2 regions of the Paracoccus sp. 22332 genome follow, and region 2 is predicted to be linked to the other one. Evidence: riboswitches for the same ligand, from Rfam matches in the RefSeq annotation. Region 2 holds a riboswitch; the other holds the start of a gene.

Region 1 (3,240 bases), on a different contig from region 2:
CGGTGGCGATGCGGCCGGTCAGGTCCGCCTCGGCCAGGGCGCCCGCCAGGGTGGTTGCCGCGACATCGCGCGGGGTGCCGTTAATCGTGATCCGCATCCATGAACTCCGGTCTGGTCTGGTGTTGAAGGTGGTCGGCCACCATGCGGGCGACCGCCGGGGCCAGCAGGAAGCCGTGGCGGTAAAGGCCGTTGGCGTGGATGACGCCCCCTACGCGGCGGATGCGGGGCAGGTTGTCGGGAAAGGCCGGGCGCGCGTCCGCGCCCAGTTCCAGCACCTCGGCCTCGGCAAAGGCGGGGTGCAGGGCGAAGGCCGCCGACAGCAGTTCCAGCACCGCCCGCGTGGTGGGCGGGCCGCGCCGGTCGCTTTCCAGCATCGTCGCACCCAGCATGAACACCCCGTCGCCGCGCGGCACGACATAGAGCGGCATCCGGGGATGCAGCAGCCGGACGGGGCGGGACAGCGCGATCTCGGGGCAGCGGATCACCACCATCTCGCCCCGCACACCGCGCAAATCGCATAGCGCGTCGCGGGCCGACAGGCCCCGGCAGTCGATGACCTGGCCGGTCGCCGCCTGGGTCCGGGCCAGGCGTTCCGACAGGATCGCCAAGGCTTCGCGGGGGGCCAGATGCGCTTCTGAATCGAAGAACAGCGCGCGGTCGAAGCGGGCGCCGAGGTCGGGTTCCAATGCGGCGATGCCTTGGGCGTCCAACATCCGGTGGCCCTGGCTGCGCCGGGCAAAGCGCGCCAGCGCGCCCGTATCGCGCGCCGGGCTGACGACCAGGGTACCGTTCCGCGTGACGGGCACGCCCTGGTCCCGCCACCAGTCGGCGGCACCCAGCCCGTGGCGCACCACCGCCGGTTCGGCGCTTTCGCCCTCGCACCAGGGGGCCAGCATCCCGCCCGCCCACCAGGAACAGGCCTGCGGGCCGGGCGCCTTGTCCAGGATCGCGGCCGGGATGCCGCGCGCGTTCAACTCGGTGGCGATGCAAAGGCCCATCACGCCCCCACCGATGACCGTGACGCTCATGCCGCCGCCTCGGCCCGGCACGGCCAGAGCGCGTGGAAATGATGCACCGGCCCGTTGCCGCCGCCCACCGCCAGGCCGTCGGCGGCCAGGATCGCGCGGTGCAGCCAGTCATGCGCGCGGCCCACCGCTTCGGCGACCGCCAGCCCCTGCGCCAGCCCCGCCGCGATAGCCGAAGACAAGGTGCATCCCGTGCCATGCGTGTTCCGGGTGCCGATCCGGGGCGAGGAAAAGCGCGCCACGCCCTCGGGCCCGGCCAGAAGGTCGGTGCAATCCGCGCCCGCCGCATGGCCGCCCTTCATCAGCACATGGCGCGGACCAAGCGCGCGCAGGCCGGCGGCCTGGGCCACGGCCCCGGCATCGTCGCGGGCCGGATCGGCGCCCAGAAGCCGCGCGGCCTCGGGCAGGTTCGGCGTCAGCACCCGCGCCAAGGGCAGCAGGTCGCGGATCAGGGCGCCGACGGCGTTGTCCGGCATCAGCACGTCGCCCGACTTGGCCACCATCACCGGATCCAGAACGATGGGAATCGGGCAGTCACGCAACGACGCGGCGACCGCCGCGATCCCGGCCGCCGATCCGACCATGCCGATCTTGATGGCATGGACCTGGATGTCGTCCAGCACCGCGTCGATCTGCGCGCGGATCAGATCCGGCGGGACCGGATGGACGGCCGCGACGCCGCGCGTGTTCTGCGCGGTCACCGCCGTGATCGCACTGGCGCCATAGCAGCCAAGCGCCGAGACGGTTTTCAGATCGGCCTGGATCCCCGCGCCTCCGCCGCTGTCGGATCCCGCGATGGTCAAGACGGTCGGTGTCATCGGCCCCTCCTTCGGCATGTCGGGCCGTAAGGGGAGGGCGGCGGCAGACGGGATACGGCAAGGCGCCGGGCGTCCGCCTATCCGTTCCCTCCGCCGGCATGACCCGGATCAGGTTCGATGGGTCGGCGCGCATTGCACCTCTCAGCCCCGCGACGGGACGCCCCAACGGATAGTGTTGCGACACGCTAGCCGTCTCTGCGCCGAACGTCCAGAGGATCCGTGCAGAACAATTTGCAAAAGGGAAGGCGCGTCGAGGAGCGGATCGGCACGACTGGGTCTGGGCGATCTTCTTCTTGCTGGACACGCGGGTGCTGCAATCGAACAATGATGGCGGCGCTTGATCATCTGCTTAGTCGCTTTCGGGTCAGAGAGGCAGGAAAAGGCAGCCTGCTGGAAAATTCTTCTACCTGGCGCTGATGCAGGAGAAACAAACCCCACTGTCGCAAAAGAAAGAAGAAGGCATGGTTCATTGTATGCTGCGGCCGGCTCTCTTATGGTCCGGCGCAAACGCCTGTGGATGCAGGAACAGGAAAGGCTCGCCATGTCTCGTCTCCCGTTGCGCACACTTGAAGATGCCCCCGCCGAAGCACGGCCTCGGCTGGAGGCGGCGCAGAAGAACAACGGTTTTCTTCCGAACCTCGTGCGCCTTCTGGCCAATGCGCCGGTGGCCCTGGAAACCTATCAGACCGTATCGGCCATCAACGGACGTGCCTCGCTGACGCTGGCCGAACGCGAAGCCGTGCAGATCACCGCTGCGGCGACCCATGGCTGCGGCTTTTGCGTGGCGGGCCACAGCGCGATCGCCGACAAAAAGGCGCATCTCGACCAGGCGACGATCAGTGCTTTGCGCGCCCTGGAGGCGGTGGCGGACGCCCGGCTGGGCGCGGTGGCAGCGTTCACCAAGGCCGTCATCGCCTCGCGCGGGAACGTCACGGATGCCGAACTGACCGCCTTCAAAAAGGCCGGGTTTGATGACCAGGCCGCGCTGGAGGTGGTTCTGGGCGTCAGCCTGGCGACGCTGTGCAACTTTGCCAACAATCTCGGCCGGCCCGAGTTGAACCCGGAACTGTCCGCCTATGAATGGCGGCCCCAGGTTTCGGCGCAATGACCTTTGCGCTGCCTGACGATCTGGCTGAATGGCTTGCAGGCTCGGCCGACGGGATCGACCTGGGTCGGATTCCGGCAACCGATCTGCTGCCGCGTCTGGCGCAGGCGGGGTTGGCCCGGATCGGCGTGCCCCCAGCCCTGGGCGGCAGCGGCGGCACCGTCATGGATGCCGTTCGGGCGGTCGCGGCGGTGGCGCAGGAATCGCTGGCTGCGGCCTTCGTCCTGTGGGGCCATCGCTGCTTTGTCGAATTCCTGGCCCGGACCCCGAACCATGTCCTGCGGGACCGCCT
Region 2 (3,240 bases):
AGCGCCGCCGCGCCAGGGCGCGGGCAACCGGAATTGCGCAGAACGCCGACAGCGTAGCCGACAACGCGGCCTGCCAGATCGTGAACCAGACCGCGCGCCAGTCCCAGGGGCCAAGCCCGCCCAGCCCCTGCGCGGCCCAGGCCACAGCGGCCAGGGTGCCGCCGACCAGCAGGGCAAGGCCGGCGGCGGCGACGGCGCCCCCGACCTCGGGCGCGGTCAGCCCGCGAAGGCCCGCAGCCATTCGTCCAGCGCGGGACCGCGCGCGGCCTCTGCCTCGTCCTCGGTATAGAACAGGGTTTTGTCCGGGCGCGGCAGGTCGCGCATCACCTGCGGCCACTGGTCCTGCGGCAGCTTGGCGGGCAGCGACCAGTTGGCCAGCGGGATCATCGCCTGGAATTCCGGCGTCAGGATCCAGTCCATGAATCGCTGCGCCAGTTCCGGCTGGTCGGTGGTGCGGATCTGCGCGGCCAGTTCGGCCATGAAGTAATGACCCTCGGGGAAGATCGCGGCCTTCTTGGTCGTGTCGTTTTCCGAGGCGATGTGATAGGCGGGCGAGGTGGTATAGGACAGGACCATGTCGGCCTCTCCTTCCGTGAACATGCCATAGGATTCCGACCAGCCCTTGGTCACGGTCAGCACCTTGGGGGCCAGCTTGGCCCAGGCCTCGGGCGCGTCATCGCCGTAAACCGCCTTGACCCACAGCAGCAGCGCCAGCCCCGAGACCGAGGAGCGCGGATCCTGAATCACGATCTTCAGGTCGTCAGGCGCGTCCAGCAGGTCCGCGAAACTGGCGGGCGGGTTTTCCAGCCGGGTTTCGTCATAGATGAAGGCGGTCTCGCCCCAGTTGTAGGGCAGGAAGATCGGATCGGTCCATGCAACGGGCAGCGACAGGTCGGACGTGTCCTGCCCATGCGGCGCGAACAGGCCCGATGCGCGGGCGCGGGCGGTCACGTCGGTGTTCAGGCCGAAGACGATATCGGCCTCGGTCCGCTCGCCCTCCATCAGCACGCGCGACAGCTCGTCCCCGGTGACGAAGCGCAGGTCGCAGGCGCAGATCGCCTCGAACCCTTCCTCGATCTTCGGGCCGGGGCCCCATTCGCTGGTGATCGATTCGCCCGCATAGACGGTCAGGACGGGCTTGTCCTGGGCCATCGCCGGGGTCGCGGCCAGGGCGGCCAAAAGCAGGGGTATGCGCATCGCTGTCTCCTTTCCACAAGGGTTCCGAAAGAAAGGACAGCGTCACCTTCCCTCCGCCGGTGCTAGCCGGATCAGGTTCAACGGGTCCGCTTGCGCGTCTCAGCCAGGATGGCCCCCCGAGGTAGGGTTTGAATGTAGGGATTTCGCGCGCTCGCGCAAGCGGATAGAAACAGCGCCATGACGAAGGACATGACCGACCAGCCGACCCCGATGATGGCGCAATACCTGGCGATCCGGGACGCCAATCCCGGCGCGCTCTTGTTCTATCGGATGGGCGATTTCTACGAGATGTTCTTCGACGACGCGGTGGCGGCATCGGCCGCGCTGGACATCGCGCTGACGAAACGCGGCACGCATGGGGGCGAGCCGATCCCGATGTGCGGGGTTCCGGTCCATGCCGCCGAAAGCTATCTTCTGACGCTGATCCGCAAGGGGTTCCGCGTGGCCATCGCCGAGCAGATGGAGGATCCGGCCGAGGCGAAGAAGCGTGGCTCCAAGTCGGTCGTGGCCCGCGACGTGGTGCGCCTTGTCACCCCCGGCACCCTGACCGAGGAATCGCTGCTGGAGGCGCGGCGGCACAACTATCTCGCGGCGTTTGCCCAGGTGCGCGAGGAATGCGCGCTGGCCTGGGTGGATATTTCCACGGGCGCGTTCCAGGTGATGGACTGCCCGCTGCCGCGCCTGGCCCCGGAACTGGCGCGTCTGGCGCCGCGCGAGGTGCTGGCCTGCGACGGCTCGGGGCTGGACGATCTGGCGGCCGAGGCGGGGGCGGCGCTGACCGACCTGCACGCCTCCGCCTTCGACAGCGCGGCGGGGGCGCGGCGTCTGTGTTCGCTCTATGGCGTCGAAACGCTGGACGGGTTCGGCAGCTTCACCCGCGCGGAACTGTCGGCGATGGGTGCCATCGTCGATTATCTGGACCTGACGCAGAAGGGCAAACTGCCGCTGCTGCGCCCCCCGGTGCGGGAACGCGCGGGCGGCGCGATGCAGATCGACGCTGCGACCCGGCGCAATCTGGAACTGACGCAGGCGCTGTCCGGGGGGCGAGAGGGGTCGCTGCTGTCGGCCATCGACCGGACGGTGACGGCGCCGGGGGCGCGGCTGCTGGAGCGGCGCATCAGCGCGCCCAGCCGCGACCTGCCGCTGATCCATGCGCGGCAGGATGCGGTGGCGATGCTGGCCGACGATCCGCGCCTGATGGCGGATCTGCGGGCCGCGTTGGCGCGTGTTCCCGACATGGACCGGGCCTTGTCGCGTCTGGCGCTGGACCGGGGCGGGCCGCGCGATCTGGCGGCGATCCGGGCGGGGCTGTCGCAGGGCGCGGCGATTGCCGCGCGCCTGCCCGGCGATGCGGCGTCGGTTCTGGCGGATGCCGCGCGCGACCTGATCGGGCACGATGATCTGATCCGGCTGCTGGACGACGCGCTTGTGGCCGAACCGCCCTTGTTGGCGCGCGATGGCGGCTTCGTGGCGGCGGGCTATGACGACGACCTGGACCAGACCCGGCGGCTGCGCGACGAAGGCCGTGGGGTCATCGCCGGGATGCAGGCCGATTATGCCGCGCTGGCCGGGGTGCCCAGCCTGAAGATCAAGCATAACAACGTGCTGGGCTATTTCATCGAGACGACCACCACCCATGCGGAACGGATGATGGCCGCGCCGCTGAACGCGACCTTCATCCACCGCCAGACCACCGCCAACCAGATCCGCTTCACGACGGTGGATCTGTCGGAACTGGAAACCCGGATCCTCAATGCCCGCGACCGCGCCTTGGAGATCGAGCGGGGCATCTTCGACCGCCTGCGCGCGGCGGTGCTGGACCGTGCGCCGCAGATCGGCCAGGCGGCGCGTGCGCTGGCGGAAATCGACCTGGCCGCAGCCTTTGCCGACATTGCCACGGGCGAGGGCTGGACGCGGCCCGTCGTGGATGACAGCCGCGCCTTCGTGATCGAGGGGGGCCGCCATCCGGTCGTGGAACGCGCCTTGAAGCGCAAGGCTGAAAGCTTCGTCGCCAACGACTGCGCCCTGACCGAAGGGGATACC

Evidence for each region. A riboswitch is a leader RNA that binds a small molecule or an ion and turns the genes downstream of it on or off. The one in region 2 is predicted to bind thiamine pyrophosphate.
Region 1: linked by a shared signal. The riboswitch ahead of thiD (bifunctional hydroxymethylpyrimidine kinase/phosphomethylpyrimidine kinase) and the one ahead of ACTJI6_RS01505 (thiamine ABC transporter substrate-binding protein) in region 2 are both predicted to bind thiamine pyrophosphate.

Annotation. Positions count from the first base shown of each region.
Region 1 covers NZ_JBQEOI010000026.1:3,927-7,166, reverse strand. The annotation lists gene thiS (sulfur carrier protein ThiS) at 1-97, opposite strand, end outside; gene ACTJI6_RS17885 (FAD-dependent oxidoreductase) at 81-1,028, opposite strand; gene thiD (bifunctional hydroxymethylpyrimidine kinase/phosphomethylpyrimidine kinase) at 1,025-1,843, opposite strand; TPP riboswitch at 1,912-2,018, opposite strand; gene ACTJI6_RS17875 (carboxymuconolactone decarboxylase family protein) at 2,385-2,951, shown strand; gene ACTJI6_RS17870 (acyl-CoA dehydrogenase family protein) at 2,948-3,240, shown strand, end outside.
Region 2 covers NZ_JBQEOI010000001.1:307,819-311,058, forward strand. The annotation lists gene ACTJI6_RS01500 (thiamine/thiamine pyrophosphate ABC transporter permease ThiP) at 1-241, opposite strand, end outside; gene ACTJI6_RS01505 (thiamine ABC transporter substrate-binding protein) at 217-1,197, opposite strand; TPP riboswitch at 1,229-1,326, opposite strand; gene mutS (DNA mismatch repair protein MutS) at 1,387-3,240, shown strand, end outside.